4 regions of the Colwellia sp. F1 genome follow, and region 1 is predicted to be linked to each of the others. Evidence: predicted binding sites of a transcription regulator. Region 1 holds the regulator's gene; each other region holds the start of a gene.

Region 1 (4,322 bases):
TAAGGCTAGCTTACTTGCAGCTCTGGCGTGCAAGCCTAACTTATTAATAATGGTAATTTCTTTACTTACGATGATATTGGTATCCGCTGTCTCTGCAGTTGGTGTGCTGCTTGCTGCTAATTTAGGCTTATGTGATGGCATAATGGCGTTACTCAATGCTTTTTTTTATATCTCGATGATGCGTTTGTACATTTTTTTGTTCTTTGATAAAGTTTCTTGCTAATAATTCAGCAATATAAACCGAGCGGTGCTTGCCGCCTGTACAACCAATAGCAATAGTAACATAACTACGGTTATTGCGCTCTAAGTGAGGCAACCAAGTCATCATAAAGCTATTAACTTGCCAAATAAATTTAGTGACAATGGGCTGGCTGGCAAGAAAGTCTATTACTGGTTGCTCTAAGCCAGTATAGGGTTTTAACTCTTTTTCCCAATGTGGGTTAGGGAGGAAGCGCACATCAAATACATAGTCAGCATCGGCTGGAATACCGTGTTTAAAGCCAAATGATTCAAAAACAAGCACCATATTACCCGTTTTTTTGCCCAGTATGCGCTCGCGCACTAAATCAGCTAATTGGTGTGGGCTTAATTCGCTGGTGTTAATGTATAAGTCAGCATTGATTGAAATTGGTGTTAACAATTCTTTTTCTAGTGCTATGGCTTGGTCTAAGGCGATATTATTTTTGATCAGTGGGTGCAACCGTCTGGTTTCACTGAACCGTCGAATCAGATCGTTATCATCGGCATCTAAAAATAAGGTGGTAACATCAACGGCATTGGGTAAATATTCAATGATTTCTTCTATATCTTGCGGGTTGTTAGGTAAGTTTCGCACGTCTAGACTTACGGCGACATTTTCATAATCATTAATCACGGTGTGCGTTAATGCTGGCAGTAAATTTACGGGAATATTGTCAACACAATAATAACCTAAATCTTCTAATACTCTTAATGCTACAGACTTACCTGAGCCAGAGCGACCACTAACAATTATAAGCTTCATATATTAAATCTCAATTGCGGATAAAAAAAGTCGAGAAACGAGGGTGTTACAAGTTGTCACTTTGCTTGTTTAAAATTTAAATGGCTTGCTGAATCAGGTCAAACATTGCTTCTTGGTTTATACACTTGCGTACTTTTTTAGCTGTTTTACGATCGCTAAAAAGCTTTGCAATGCTTTGCAGTGTTTCTAAATGTTCCTGTGTGTTATTTTCAGGGACAAATAAACAAATAAATATATCAACTGGCTGGTTGTCAATAGCGTCAAAATCAATGGCTTGTTCAGTGGTTAAAAAAACAGCAACCGCTTTGTCTGTATTACTGAGCCTAGCATGAGGAATGGCAATGCCGTTACCAATACCTGTGCTGCCCATTTTTTCTCGGCTCAGTAAGCTATCTAATAGATCGGTTGGATTTACATTGCCTAATTCCTGGGCAGCAAGCTGACATATTTTTTCAAGTAAGCGTTTTTTACTGCGAACTGGTACTGCACATTGCGTGCAGTCCAGTGTTAAGATATTTTGTAGTGTCATAATAATTTAAGTGGTGGCGCTAAGCTAATGTTGGGTTATTTTGCCTTTATATTTGAGTATCTGGCGGTCGAGTTTATCAACCAAATTATCTATTGAACTATACATGTCGGTATTCACCGCAGAGGCATGAATTTCATTACCTTTTAAATGCACTGTGGCTTCTGCTTTTTGATCTAACTTCTCTACCGTTAATACTACGTAAACATTAGTAATATGGTCAAAGTGACGCTCTAACTTGGCTAGCTTTGTTTCAACATAGTTGCGTAATGATGAAGTGATATCTACATGATGGCCCGTAAGATTAATTTGCATAAGTATGATCCTTCTTTAGTTCAATTAAAAATAAAGTTACTGATTATAGTAAACTTTTACGTTGGTTCGACGGTGGAATAGCTAAAGACTCTCGATACTTAGCTATTGTGCGCCTAGCAACGTTAATACCCTGCTCGGCTAGTAAATCAGCCATTTTACTATCACTTAGCGGTTTAGCAGGTATTTCCGCTAAAATGAACTTTTTAATTAACGATCGAATAGCAGTAGACGAACATTCACCGCCATTTTCAGTGCTAACATGGCTTGAAAAAAAATATTTTAATTCAAAAATACCTCGTGGCGTATGCATATACTTCTGTGTTGTTACACGAGAAATTGTAGACTCATGCATATCGACCGCTTCAGCGATATCATTTAAAACCATTGGCCGCATTGCTTCTTCACCATGTTCTAAAAAGCCTTGTTGGCGTTGTACAATACAGTTTGATACTTTGAGTAAAGTGTCGTTGCGTGATTCTAAACTTTTGATAAACCACTTGGCTTCTTGTAAATTAGCGCGAATAAATTGGCCGTCGTTACTCGATGACTTTGTTGTTTTAGTCATGGCGGCATATTGTTGATTGACTGACAGCTTAGGAGCGCTATCAGGGTTTAACTCAACCACCCAGCGGCCATTTTTTTTCTCTACGGAAACGTCAGGAATCACGTATTGATCATCGCTTTTATCAATCACATCACCAGGGCGAGGGTTTAAACTTTGAATTAACCGCATCACTTCACGTAAGTCATCCTCTTTCAGCCGTGTTTTACGCATGAGTTGACGGTAATCACGGCTACCCAGTAAATCAATATGCTCTCTGATAATTAATTTGCTTTCTGTTAAGTAAGGAGTGTCAGAACTAAACTGGTTTAATTGAATTAGTAAACAGTCAGCAATCGACGGCGCGGCAACCCCTATAGGATCAAATACATTAATACGTTTTAGAACGGCTTCTACTTCATCAAGCTCTAGCCCTTCAATCCCGACACTCTCTAAAATATCTTCACTTGAAACCGTTAAGTAACCTGCATCGTCTACAGCTTCAATAATTGCTATGGCAATGGCTCTATCGGTTTCAGAAAAAGGCGTTAACTCCATTTGCCATAAAAGGTGATCTTGAATTGAGTCAGTTGTTTCACCTTGATAGGTGTAATCTTCTCCTGGGCTACTAATAGCACCAGTGTTTGAGGTGCCGGCACTGTAGCTTTCTTCCCAAGTTGTATCTATGTTTAACTCTTCAGGAATATCACTTTTTTCCATGGCTTCTGTCGTACTAATTTCATCAATGCTTGCCGATGGTTCTTCACTGGTCGTTGTTTCAGCTGTGGCTGAAAAGGCCTCTTCAAGTCTCTCTGAACTATCGTTAGCGCTATTTTCCGTATCAGCGCTAGATCTGTCTTGTTCACTTATTTCAAGTAGAGGGTTGCTTTCAAGTACTTCTTGTATTTCTTGCTGAAGCTCTAACGTAGACAGCTGCAACAGCTTGATCGCTTGTTGCAGTTGCGGTGTCATCGTTAATTGCTGTCCTATTCGGAGTTGCAGAGTTGGGCGCATCTACTTTTTTTACTTCCTATTAATAAATATTGCTAACATTATGATAACTAATTTAAAAATTACTTTTAGTCACTTAAGGTTAGTATAGCCTAAGTGAGTTCAGTATAGCCAAAGTTCTCATGCTTAAGTTAACTATAGCGTGAATTGTTCGCCTAGGTATACATCTCTTACCGTTTGATTCGCAAGAATTTGATCAGAGTCACCTTCAGCAATTATTTCACCATGACTAACAATATATGCATGTTCACATACATCAAGTGTTTCACGCACATTATGATCAGTAATTAATATACCAATACCGCGATTTTTAAGGTGAATAATTATTTTTTTTATATCACCAACAGAAATTGGGTCAACACCTGCAAAGGGCTCATCAAGTAGAATGAACTCAGGATCAGCGGCCAATGCCCTTGCTATTTCTACCCGTCTTCGTTCACCACCTGACAGGCTCATACCCAAGTTGTCTTTAATGTGACTAATACTAAACTCTTCTAGTAGTTGTTCTAGTTTACTTTGCCTTTCGTGTTCATTAAGGCCCTTGCGAGTTTGCAAAATAGCCATAATATTATCAGTAACTGTGAGCTTTCTAAATATCGAGGCTTCTTGGGGTAAATAGCCTATGCCACGTCTTGCTCGTTCATGCATAGGAGCAAGGGTAACGTCTTCATCGTTGAGTATAATTTGGCCGTTGTCATTTGGAACTAAACCGACAATCATATAGAAAGACGTTGTTTTTCCAGCGCCATTAGGGCCTAGCAAACCAACAATTTGGCCAGCACTTACAGCTAAACTAACGCGCTTAACGACTTTTTTATTTTTATAAGACTTTGATAAATTTTGAGCTATCAAGGTTGATTTGCTCGATATATCGTCAGCTTTATGGTTTGTTACTGTCATTGTTTTTCTTATCTTGTTGGGCTTTT
Region 2 (4,322 bases), on a different contig from region 1:
GGCATAATAAAGTCCATACGGATACGTCCAGTACCGTCTGGCGCCATATCAGTTAATTCAGCTTTACGAAGACCCATTTTCTCCATGATAGAACCTTGATGCGCTTCTTCTACATCAATAGTTACGGTTTCATAGGGTTCGTATAGTACCCCGTCAACCATGCGCTCGATAACTTCAGGGCGCGAAACGGCTAGCTCATAACCCTCACGACGCATATTTTCAATTAAAATACCTAAGTGCAACTCACCACGGCCTGATACTTTAAATTTATCAGGGTCATCTAGCTGCTCAACACGTAAAGCAACATTATGTACTAGTTCTTTTTCTAAGCGGTCTTTAATATTACGTGACGTAACATACTTACCTTCTTTACCACAAAATGGTGAGGTATTTACTTGGAAGGTCATGTTGATGGTTGGTTCATCAATTGATAGTGCCGGTAAGCCTTCAACTTCTGTCGGACAACAAATCGTATCAGAAATTTTTAATTCGCCTAAGCCGGTAATGGCGATTATATCGCCAGCAAAACCTTCTTCAATTTCATGACGGTCAAGGCCTAGGTAACCGAATACTTTACCTACTTTGGCGTTATGTAAACCACCGTTTGCTAATTGAATAGTCACTTGTTGGTTTGGCTTAACACTACCACGCTTTATACGACCAACACCAATTACACCTAAATATGCACTGTAATCAAGTTGCGAGACTTGCATTTGAAAGGCGCCGTCTGGATCAGCACTTGGTGCTGGTACTTCATCAATAATAGTATCGAATAGTGCTGTCATGTCAGTACCCACTTCGCCTTCTTCAAGAGAAGACCAACCATTAATGGCTGAAGCATAGACGACTTTAAAATCAAGCTGCTCGTCGGTAGCACCAAGGTTATCAAACAATTCAAACACTTGATCCATAACCCAATCAGGGCGGGCAGCAGGTTTGTCAATTTTATTAATAACAACAATCGGCTTTAAACCTTGAGCAAAAGCTTTTTGCGTTACAAAACGCGTTTGTGGCATGGGGCCTTCTTGCGCATCGACAATTAATAGCACTGAGTCTACCATTGACATAACACGCTCTACTTCACCACCAAAATCGGCATGGCCTGGGGTGTCTACAATATTGACACGGTAACCATTCCAGTTAATAGCTGTGTTTTTAGCTAAGATGGTGATACCACGCTCTTTTTCTATATCGTCAGAATCCATAACACGCTCGTCATGGCCGGCGCGTTCATCAAAAGTACCTGATTGCTCAAGTAATTTATCAACTAGGGTGGTTTTTCCATGGTCAACGTGAGCAATAATTGCCACATTTCTTAATTTATCTAACACAGGCGTTACTCGCTGTTTTGTTATTATTTAATACCTCATTAAACTGAAGCATAAATAACTAGGGCTACAATAGGGCGCGTATTATACAGCCTTTTTGCATTAAAAGATATTTTTTATCCAACGACCAAGCGATCGCTTTTTAAGCACTTTAGTAACAACGTGACTTTTTGCTGCACAAAGTTGTTCCCTCCCAACATAGCCTTCATTTTGCTTTGTTCCAAGGTGGCTAAATTAGTACAGGAAAAATGATCAAAATAAGATATAGTTACCTCCAATTAACAGCATATATATCTAAAATGCACCAAAAAGATCTTTTAATGCACTAACATAGTGCATCGGTCTTTTCGATGATAACTTAATCCATTGATTATATTAAGTTTAATTATTGGCACAATATTAGCTTATATTCATCACAACATGGTTATATACCAAAAACTTTTAAACTAACCTCCTGGAGAGACAAAATGTCACAAGCAGTATTTGATTTAATAAAAGAGTACGATGTTAAATTTGTTGACCTTCGTTTTACTGATACTAAAGGTAAAGAGCAACATATTTCTATTCCCCATCATCAAGTCGACGAAGATTTTTTCGAAGATGGACAAATGTTTGATGGCTCTTCAATTGAAGGTTGGAAAGGTATAAATGAATCTGACATGGTGATGATGCCAGATGCTGATTCCGCTATATTAGACCCTTTTACTGAAGCAGTAACCCTAAATATTCGTTGTGATATCCTTGAGCCCAACACGATGCAAGGCTATAGCCGTGACCCTCGCTCTGTAGCCAAACGTGCAGAAGATTACTTACGTAGTACTGGCATTGCTGATACTGTGTTAATAGGCCCTGAACCTGAGTTTTTTGTCTTTGATGATGTTAGATTTCAGACCGATATGAGTGGCTCTTTCTATAAAATAGATGATAAAGAAGCTGCTTGGAATTCAGGTACTAAATATGAAGATGGTAATATGGGTCATCGCCCAAGTGTTAAAGGAGGTTACTTCCCTACATCTCCGGTAGACTCTTCACAAGACTTACGTTCAGCGATGTGTTTAGTAATGGAAGACATGGGATTAGTGGTTGAAGCACATCACCATGAAGTTGCTACTGCTGGTCAAAACGAAATTGCCTGTCGCTTTAACACCTTAGTATCAAAAGCTGATGAAGTACAAATATATAAGTATGTTGTTCATAATGTAGCGCATGCCTATGGGAAAACAGCAACCTTTATGCCAAAACCATTAGTAGGTGATAACGGTTCAGGTATGCATGTTCATTCGTCACTCGCCAAAGATGGTGTAAATTTATTTGCCGGCGATAAATACGGCGGTTTATCTGAGTTGGCACTTTATTATATTGGCGGTATCATCAAGCATGCTAAAGCTTTGAATGCCTTTACTAATCCATCAACTAACTCTTACAAGCGTTTAGTTCCACACTTTGAAGCACCGGTAATGCTTGCCTATTCAGCGCGTAATCGCTCTGCCTCTATTCGCATTCCAACTGTACCAACGCCTAAAGCAACACGTATTGAAGCACGGTTCCCAGATCCTGCAGCAAACCCATATTTAGCTTTTTCAGCATTATTAATGGCCGGTATTGACGGTATTAAAAATAAAATTCACCCTGGTGATGCCATGGATAAAGATTTATATGACTTACCAGCCGAAGAAGCTGCTGCTATTCCACAAGTGGCAACATCACTTGATGATGCACTGGATAGCTTAGCGGCTGATCATGAATTCTTAACCGCCGGTGGTGTAATGGATAAAGACATGATTGACGCATACATTGCATTAAAACGAGAAGAGTCTCAACGAGTAAATATGACAACTCACCCATTAGAGTTTGAATTATACTACAGTGTTTAAATTGTAGTACTACTGCAAACGAAAGACATTAAACAGCAAAGCTCACTTCGGTGAGCTTTTTTATGTACTGTATTATGCCTTGTATAAAAAGCAAGCACCAAGTAAGTCATTTATCTGTGGTAAAGTGCGTTACTTTTGTATAAATTGTAACTAGCGAGTGTATATTGGGATATATTTGAAGCAACAGGATATAGAAATTGACCATAATTAAGTTTTTATTACTGCTATTAACACTATCATTAATGCTACCTTTAAGTGCTAATACAACAAAGATATATGTGTGGCATAATGACAAAGGTGAGTTGGTTTACTCTGACACACCTAGGCCAGGTGCGGAAGAAGTAACAACGAAGCTTGGCAACATAGTACAGTCGCCAGGGTCACTAGAAATACAAGTATTAGACATCAAACCACAAAAAGTATCTGAAGCATATCAAATCACTATTCACCAACCTAAAGATCAAGCCACTATTCGTGATAACACAGGCTCTGTTTTTATTAGTGCGGTTATTCAACCCGTATTTAAGCCTGGCTTAACCATTCAATTAATGCTGGATGGCGAACCCTACCAAAAACCCCAAGGTGATAGCCGCTTTTCGCTTAAAAATGTTGACCGTGGTGAACATCAAATAAAAATGCACGTACTAAACGAAAAAGGCAAGATAATTGCAACATCTAAGTCAATAACGTTTTATATGCACCGTGCCTCGGTAAATTAGCGGAAATAAGCGCTAAATAGCAACATTCTACGCTGCAAATAAAACCTTTCTAACATATACTACATTAAATGCACCAAATCAGTGCATTGAGAGTATGGAGGCTTTGTTTTGCAAACAAAAGAAGTAATTAAACAAGTTAAGGTGAGTTACCAGCAAACACTGGCTAGCCAGTTAGTTACTGCTGTACTGATACTTGATCAACAATTAACAATTTGTTATTTGAACCCGGCAGCTGAAGCTTTATTAGTTAAAAGCTTAAACAAGCTCTATGGTAGACCCTTTCAATTAATTTTTAAAAACACCTCAATAACAAAATCTCGGTTAGGACAATTATTGACGTCAGGCCAAGAGTTTACTGACAGAGAGGTAGTATTAGCTTGCGGTGAAGCTTATCAATTTAC
Region 3 (4,322 bases), on a different contig from region 1:
TTGGCTTGAACAGTCACAAATTATTTCGCCAACGGCATGGATAGAGCTAGTGTTTAGTTGTTATTGTAAATTAACCAATGCACAGCAAAGTGCGCTCAATATAAAAATGAAAGGCGTTGCCGTCAGCGGTACAACAGATAATTACCGTTATAGTGATGTAGTCATTACGTTAAAGCCGTAATGTAAACGTGAGCTAAAGTCAGAGTTAACAGCTGGGTTACTAACTAATGAATAAAAATCTTTATAATTTCACTCAAGCCAAGCTCCAAAAACATAGACAGGGCGGTAAAATAAAAAATACCGCTTTCGCGACAAAACTGTACAGCGAGCATAACTTTGGTCAGCTTGATTTAAGTAAAATGTACTTAAGCTTTACTCTAGATGATATTTTAGCGCTAAGTAAAAACATACAAAAATTGCTTGGTGTTGATATCAAATATGATCAATACCCGGAACAAAAGAGTAGAAATATAAACGCCAATAAAAATAGAAATGAAAAAATAAACAGCTTGCCTGTTAGTAAAGACTTTATTTTAATCAATAGTTTATCAACGATCAAAATTAATCAAACGCGCCATCAGCTACCTTCATTAACGTCATTGGGTATTTATGTGAAAGCCGATGATATTCAATCAATTGAACATAAAACAATTGTTCTGGTAGAAAATCTTGCGGTCATGGCCAGTTTATCGGCTTTAAATTTACCCTCAATAAATGAAGAATTAAAGGATGCATTGTGGCTATATCGAGGCGATTTAAAAAAACAGCAGAGCACGGGTACTGCTTATAAATTTTTTCGTCGTTTTAACAATCATCAGCGAATATGCTTTAGTGATGTTGACCCCAAGGGCATTGAAATTGCGTTAACGTGTCATGCTGATTATTGGCTAACAATTAAAAACATTGAAGAGTTCAAGCAAGTTGTTAATAGCCTTGAAGGGAGCGAAAAGGAATGGTTTGAGCAGGGCGCTGCTATTAAGTTTTTACAAAATACACACAGAAAAGCAGAAGCGCAATCTCAGCAAAAACCTGCATGGCTGTCACTGTTTACCGTGATATTAAACCAGCAAAAAACACTCAAACAAGAACATATTGTTACTCATAATATTGCGTTAACATTATTAAAACTAAGCAATAGGACTTAACCTTACCATGTATAAAAAAAAGCAAGATGCTAAGCAACAAGTAATTACTTATGAGCGCGTCAAGGGTTATATGCAATGGATGATTGAACGATATGGTGATTACTCCGCTAAGACACTACTGCAAAAAGCTAACCTATTATTTAAAGATGATACACAATTTAATACGCAAGCTCTCGATTACTTAATAACGCGAGGAATTGTTGATGATCAGCGTTACGCACAACGCCTAACCGAGAGTTTATCAGAAAAGAATATCGGACCTAATAAAATAAAAGAGAAGTTGTATGCCAAAGGCTTTTCTTCGCAAATAATAAATGATTGTCTTAGCACAATAGACACCAGTGACCAAGAGTATTTTGACCGAGCGTTAATGTTAAAAATAAGAAAGTTTGGGCCTGAGCCAATAGACGATATTAAGCGCAAACAAAAAGCATTGCGGCACTTAATATCGAAAGGATTTTCATACACCATTGCCAATAAAGCCGTTACGTATTCAGCAGAGCAAGCATGGGATTAACAGGTCGGGGCAGGCAAATAAAAAGCCAGCGAAGTGCTAGCTTTTTAAGTTTTGCTGTTCAATAACAGTTTTTATAATCTTTGTTATTGCTTAACTCTATAGGCTTTTAACAGTCGGTATCTTTCGTATCTAATTTTTCTTTCGCATTTTCACACGCATCTTCAATGGCATTACCGGCATCAGTGGCCATATCTTTCGCTTTTTCGCTTGCCTCTTTGGCAGCATCTTGTGTAGTAGAGATAGCCTTATCTAGTGTGTTATTAACTTGTTCTTTATCGTCGTCGCTACAGGCGCTTAAGCTTAATACCGTTGTTAGTGCAATGGCCATGAGTGAAATTCTTTTATTTGTATTGTTCATGAGTATTTCCTTAAAAGATTAAAATATAAAAATTTAAATAATTAAGCTATAAATAATTAAGCTATAAATAGTTAAGCTTTAGGTGCATTTCCTCGTAATGCGTTTGCTATTAATGAGATAACTAATAACACAACAAAAATAAAAAAGATGATTTTTGCAATGCCTGCTGCTGCGCCTGCTATACCACCAAAGCCAAAAATTGCAGCTATAATTGCGATAACTAAAAAAGTGAGTGCCCAACTTAACATAAAACTTCTCCTTTACTTTATTATTACTTACCTTTAATTAAGCGAGAGGTATGCCAACTTTCTAACTCATTGTTTTATTTTGTTTTTGTTGTACAGTTAGTCGCTATAAAAAACCTAAACGGGTAAATTTTACAAGCCATTATGTAGAAGTTACCAGCCGAACTAATCTGCTCTTGGTTTACTAAAGCGATTAAGCGTTAGCGCTTAAAGGATTAGCCCCTAGATTTGAAGGTGTATCAGTATCTTCTAACAAAAACATTAAGATCTTTTCGGTACAGGGTTATCGAAGAACAGTTTTTGTAGCATGGTTAAGTTAACAGGTTTGAGTAGGGCGTTTTTTACCCCTAACTGCGTTAATTGTGCTTGGGTTATATCGTGCCCGCTCACAATAGTAATAGCAGCACTAGGCACTGTTTGCTTAAGCTTTGCTATCATCTCTAGGCCGTTAGCGTCAGGTAAATTAATATCAACCAAAATATGCTGCCAATTGTTGTCAGTTTTAATGGTGTTATGTGCTTGTGTGGCTGTATTGACTATTTCAACTTGTTTACCAATTTTGTTCAGTAATAAGGCGGTTATCTCTGCAGTGTCAATATCATCTTCTATTAGCAGTACCCGTTGGTTTGTATTGCTATTGTTAGTCTTTTGTATAAATGTGTCTGTGTGAAGCTGGGTAGTGTTAGTGCATTTTGGCTGTTGGGTTAACTGCTGCACTATTTTTTTGTAAAGTTCGTTTTTATCAATAGGTTTGGCAACTACGTCATTAAAGCCTAAGTCATTCAGTTCTTTTCGTACTCCTTTCATTGCTGCGGCTGTGATGGCCAGTATTGGCGTATGAATATTCATTGCTCTTAATTGTGATATTGCTTTTTTGCCATCTAAAACAGGCATATGAATATCCATTAATACTAGGTCGTAAGGCTTGTCAGATTGGTATGCAGAAACTATTTGGCTAATGGCTTGTTTGCCATTGTTAGCATAACTTACACTCAGGCCGAATGTGCGGCATGTATAGCCAATTAATCGCCGAATATCGTTAATATCGTCTACAATAAGCACCTTGGCAGAGAGTTGATTGACAGTTTCTGTGGTGGTGGGAGAATTACTGTGTTTGAAGCTAAAGTGTTCTTTGTTGGTGTCAGTTATTTTTCCTGGGTCAATAACAATAACAAATTTGCTACCAATATCAACGGTTGACTCTACTGAAATTCTACCACCCATGTGTTTTAATAATTCACTACATATTGATAAACCAAGGCCTGTACCTGCTTCATTACGTGAAACAATGTCTTGAACTTGTTCAAAAGGTTTAAAAATAGTCGTTAACAACTCATTTGGAATACCAACGCCAGTATCTGTAATTGAAAAATATAAACCGTATAGCTCAGGTGATTCATCTAACCAAATGTCTATAGTTACAGCGCCATGCTGGGTAAACTTAATTGCGTTATGAATAATGTTAATGAGTACTTGGCGTAATCTAAGTGAGTCGGCAAAAATGTTAATAGGCAGTGCTGATTTAGCGGTTAAGTGTAAACCTAAGCCTTTGTCTGCGGCGGTTACCGACATTAGGGTGTATACGTCTACGATAAAACTTTCAAGCGGGATACTGGTGTAATTTAATTCAAACTTTCCGGCGGCTATTTTAGACAAGTCAAGCACGTTATTCAGTAAACCTAATAAATGGTTGCCGTTCGCTAATATTGTCGTTAATTGTGGTTGTATTGCTTTGTTATTGTCATCACTTAGTAATAATTCTGTGTAACCCAATATGGACGTCAGTGGAGTGCGTAACTCATGGCTTAAATGGGCTAAAAATTTATCTTTAGAGCGGCTTTTAGTTTCCGCTTTTATTCGTTCAAGGCGTTCATCTTCAATGTCTTTTCTGGCAATAGCATAACGAATTGCGCGGTTAAACCTTGCGCTGTTAAGTTCAGACTTTACTAAGTAGTCAACAGCACCTGCATCTAGTGCACTATTGTCTAACTCAGTGTCTGTTTGCCCTGTTAACATAATAATAGGGACGGTGCAGCCTTCAGTGCTGGTTTGCTTTA
Region 4 (4,322 bases), on a different contig from region 1:
GGGTGATACTGTCACTATTACTGCAAAAAGCGATAATTTTGTTATTAAAACGAAGGGAACTGCGCTAAGCTCAGGTAACCTAAATGAACAAATTAGGGTTAAAAATACACGTTCAGGACGCATAATAAAGCCTAAAATTAGTGCTGTTAACCAAGTGGTAATTAACCTATAATTTTTTAGCGCTCACTTAGAGAGTAAGATTCATCGTTAAAGCGCTAACAGAAGGCTGTATTTTTTGCTTGATACCCGCAACCAAAATAAAACGGTAATTTAACAAAACTTTTACTAAAGTTATCGTGCAGCTTGCCGATATAAAGCTAACGAACAAATTGACAAAATACACCTTTACCGCAGGGTAACATTATGACTATAAATATCAACAACTTAAATAATCAAGCTCATATTAATCAAAGTAAGCTGGCGCAAAATAAGCAGGCAAACGCTCAAACAGCAAACGATACCCAAGTAAAACATGCTGCTCGCGATTCTGTTTCTTTTACCCCACAAGCACAACAATTTAAAGAGCTGCAAAAAAAATCTGCCGATGCACCTGTCATTGATCAAAAAAAAGTTGAAGAGCTGAAAAAAACAATTGCCGCTGGCGAGTATAAAGTTGACTCTCAAAAACTTGCTGCTAGCATGGCAAAGTTTGAGTTTAGTTTATAGTTTAATCCCTTAGTTTATCGTTTGATCTAAGCAGTAGACTGGGTGATAATCACCTTTTACTTATATTTAAAGGTACTTTCATGTCAGCTTCATCTCAATCATTAGAGCTGCTTGCCCAACAGTTTGCTCAGTTACAATCACTTGAACAAATCATTGACGACGAAAAGCGCATTTTAGAGCAGCACCAACCTGAGGCATTACTGCAAATTAGTGAGCAGAAAAACCAAGCCTTGCTTGCGATACAAGCCTTAGATCAAAAGATAATGGTTAACCAGGCATTTGCCCAAGATAAAAAGGCCGGTTTACTTGATGAAGCACTAACTGACATTGAAAATTTATTGCAACTCTGCCAACAAAAAAACCAAATTAATGGTCAAATAATCGTGCAATCTCAACTGGCCGTTGAACGTATGAAAACCACTTTATTAGAAAACAATAACAAGAATTCTGTTACTTATGATAATAAAGGTAAAAAATCTGGTGGCTTAAGCAGTATAGGTTTAAAGGCTTAAGTATGCTTGGGCTAAGCACAACCAGCTAGCAAAAGGTTTACCGTCTAGTTCAGTAATTCAGAGATACACTATGTCCTTCTTACTTAAAAGTAGTCTACTTTTTTTATTTCTTTACGCTGGATACTCGCTTGGTAAATTTCATAAACATCTTTAAAGTCTAGCTGTAGCTCTGTTGTGTATGTATCTCCAACGGGGTAACTTTTGACAACTTTGGCTCCTCTAATTAAACCTTTAATCGACGATGACAATTGTTGGTTATCAATAATCATATCTGCCATTGTGGTGCTACTGGTAACTTTTTGACCATACACCTGCTCGGCTAACTCTGAATAAGCGGCAATCTTCGACGCTTTAATGGCCATTAACATCCGTTGGGTTTCATTTTCTGACTTTTGTAAACTAATAGGTGCATAGCCTACACCATAAATGATCGGAAAAACCTCTGGTTCAATGGCCTGCCACTGAACATGTTTATCATAAAGGTTTGTACAAGCGCTAATAAAAAGTAGGCTTACAAGCACAACAGTGCTTTTGCAAAGTATATTTATCATATTATTACCTATTATTTATTGTTGAGTTATCACAGTACGCTGCATTTTAATTAAGTCATCATTACTTCTAATGAGCTTACCCTCTTTTATTTTAACACGATCACTGTCGTTCTTTTCACGCCCTAAAGCCCACTTTGGGATAAAAGATTGGGCTGTAGCAGCAACCAAATGAGATTGAATACCCACCATACGCGCATTAATAATAATGCCGTCTTCTTGTTCAACCATAGTGCCTGCAACAACATAGTCAATATCCTGACGCCCAGGCAATTCCTGCCAGTCTCGGGTAAAGACATAATCACCGGTTTTAGTCACACGAATATGCCCCATTGACTTAAAGTCAACTACTGACATTCCATGGTGTTGTAATTCATAAATAAAGCTTTCAGCAATTTGGTTCCCTAACCAATTAGTGGATTCAAGATCGTGCAAGTTTACAAATGAACCTACCGCTATTGGGGCTTTATCATCAATAAAAGTACTGCTAGTTAACAGTTGATATACTAAGCCTTTGACCAAATCATTTATCGCATGCTTAGGTAGGCTATAATGGTTTATCTCACCCTGATCTGTTTGTGCTACTTGATAAAAATTGTCATTGCCTGTTCTACTACCACTACAAGATACAAGTACGGGTAAAATTAATGGTATAAACCACTTTTTCATAGTACACCCCTTAATAATTCAACGTTTACACTATAAGATGCTAGCCTAAACACTGATAACTTTAGTTATTTGAGTATTCAATATTATTATAATTATACAATGCATATTTCAAGCCAATAGTACTTTCTGTTTTATTAGCAAGTTTAGCTAGCAAAGAGAGGCGCTGTTGGCGGCAAGTGCTTTGCTTACCAAACGGCACTCGCAAAACGACTAAACAAATACAGCAAATTTATATTATTAACATCTGCATCACCAACAACAGGCATAAATTGTGCATAGATTATTCTTAAGTACCGGATAGACGTTAATTACTAATGGCATCATGCCTAACAATAGGCTTTTGTTTTGATGAGAGAGTATATGCATACTATAACCAAAATATCGATTTTACTTGTCAGCTTAATGTTAACTAGCACAGCGAACGCACAGTGGTATGAGGCACAAGGGCATGCATCAACCGCTAAAGATTCTGTTGAAGTGGCGCGTACGAAAGCCATGGAGAATGCGTTAAAGAAAGCTTTATTAGTCGCAGGTGCTAGCGTTTCAAGCATTCAACAAGTAGTGAATGGTTTATTAACACAAGACCAAATAAGTATTCGCGCTAGTGGCAGCGTTAACTCGATTGAATTAATTGAAGAAGTACACAGCAATAACATGCTTAGTGTTACCGTGCGTGCAGATATTTTTCCGCAAGAAAGAAAATGTTTTTCTTTAGATTACAAAAAATCCATCTTGCTCACTAAGAGCCACATACTCCAAAGAGAGCAAGCAAACTTGGGCAGTATTTATCAAATAGATGCTGGGGTTATAAAGCAATTACAAAAAAAATTAACCAGCCAAAGTAGTTATAGTGATGCTAAATTATTACTTAAAAATGCAACTGAGTTCTCTCGTTTGAAGCACAGTTTTAATGAAGAAAAAATTAAGCAATTAACCCTATCACTCGCTGAAACAACCGACAGCCAATATGTTCTCTATAGTGACATTAATGATTTATCATCTGACGGCCAACGAACTAATGCTTTTAAAGTATGGCAGCAACCGACCTACCCTAGAAGTTTTGCGGTTACACTTTACCTCTATAACGGTTTAAGTGGTGAACTAATATGGCAACAGCATTATCAAGACTCAGCCGTGTGGGACTTTAATAAACGAGATAATATTGATGTTAATGCTATTGCTTTTTGGCAAAGTCATTACGGAAATATGATAAATACCTTACTTGATAACGCAGTAGCTGATATTGACGAAAACATTATGTGCGAACCCAGTGAGGGTAAAATAGTGCAGGTGCGAGGGAATGAAATTACCATTAACTTAGGCCGGCACCATGGCGTGAAGGTGGGCGATGAATTTACCTTACTCCACAGTAACAGCTTTGTTAGCCAACAAGGAAAAAGGTACGTTGGCTACCATATTAGCCCACACAAAGTAAAAGTAACGCAACTCACCAGAGAAAGTGCTACTGCAAGAACAGTCGATAATAATTTATTAGGCAATATTCAAATAAATGATTTAGCAGTACGGTATTAATTATTATATAATATTGTGTTTAACATCACTGTATTGTTCAAATAAATTTGTCCCCTTGGCGCAATTGGATAGCGCAATTCCCTCCTAAGGAATAGGTTACAGGTTCGACTCCTGTAGGGGACGCCACTCGCTTATATCAACTCACTGTAAAGCAATACTTTTTAAACGTTAGCACAGTCAAGCTACCCAAACCTTAATAAGCAAAGCAATGAGTATTTCTGCTGTGATCTCACTATAAATGCTTAATTAAGTTTTCCTTTCAAAAAACACCAAACAGTAACAATTATCATTTGCATTTAGTTTTTTATTCGTATATTTTAACTATACAGCGATTACAAGCTGAGAAAACAAACTAAATTAAGGAGCATAAAATGGCAATGCAGCAAGCAAATGA

What was found. Region 1 encodes sigma-54, which starts transcription at its own class of promoters, with help from an activator protein. Its sites were predicted from a motif close to GTTGGCACGNNNNTNGNNT; they were not measured.
Region 2: the regulator sigma-54 is predicted to act here: its motif matches at 1,716-1,734, upstream of glnA (glutamate--ammonia ligase).
Region 3: the regulator sigma-54 is predicted to act here: its motif matches at 2,308-2,326, upstream of AC0UA9_RS00840 (DUF1328 family protein).
Region 4: the regulator sigma-54 is predicted to act here: its motif matches at 2,495-2,513, upstream of AC0UA9_RS11365 (FlgO family outer membrane protein).

Annotation. Positions count from the first base shown of each region.
Region 1 covers NZ_JBWDLI010000015.1:68,391-72,712, reverse strand. The annotation lists gene AC0UA9_RS14085 (HPr family phosphocarrier protein) at 1-141, opposite strand, end outside; gene rapZ (RNase adapter RapZ) at 149-1,003, opposite strand; gene ptsN (PTS IIA-like nitrogen regulatory protein PtsN) at 1,080-1,532, opposite strand; gene hpf (ribosome hibernation promoting factor) at 1,557-1,844, opposite strand; gene AC0UA9_RS14065 (RNA polymerase factor sigma-54) at 1,888-3,399, opposite strand; gene lptB (LPS export ABC transporter ATP-binding protein) at 3,532-4,296, opposite strand; gene lptA (lipopolysaccharide transport periplasmic protein LptA) at 4,277-4,322, opposite strand, start outside.
Region 2 covers NZ_JBWDLI010000004.1:86,797-91,118, forward strand. The annotation lists gene typA (translational GTPase TypA) at 1-1,331, opposite strand, end outside; gene glnA (glutamate--ammonia ligase) at 1,796-3,202, shown strand; gene AC0UA9_RS04795 (DUF4124 domain-containing protein) at 3,400-3,921, shown strand; gene glnL (nitrogen regulation protein NR(II)) at 4,030-4,322, shown strand, end outside.
Region 3 covers NZ_JBWDLI010000001.1:172,172-176,493, reverse strand. The annotation lists gene AC0UA9_RS00860 (hypothetical protein) at 1-181, shown strand, start outside; gene AC0UA9_RS00855 (DUF7281 domain-containing protein) at 228-1,145, shown strand; gene AC0UA9_RS00850 (regulatory protein RecX) at 1,153-1,662, shown strand; gene AC0UA9_RS00845 (hypothetical protein) at 1,769-2,020, opposite strand; gene AC0UA9_RS00840 (DUF1328 family protein) at 2,092-2,268, opposite strand; gene AC0UA9_RS00835 (response regulator) at 2,527-4,322, opposite strand, start outside.
Region 4 covers NZ_JBWDLI010000010.1:144,255-148,576, forward strand. The annotation lists gene flgA (flagellar basal body P-ring formation chaperone FlgA) at 1-172, shown strand, start outside; gene flgM (flagellar biosynthesis anti-sigma factor FlgM) at 364-666, shown strand; gene flgN (flagellar export chaperone FlgN) at 747-1,178, shown strand; gene AC0UA9_RS11360 (LPP20 family lipoprotein) at 1,262-1,729, opposite strand; gene AC0UA9_RS11365 (FlgO family outer membrane protein) at 1,745-2,395, opposite strand; gene AC0UA9_RS11370 (flagella assembly protein FlgT) at 2,756-3,928, shown strand; tRNA gene AC0UA9_RS11375 (tRNA-Arg) at 3,978-4,054, shown strand; gene AC0UA9_RS11380 (hypothetical protein) at 4,300-4,322, shown strand, end outside.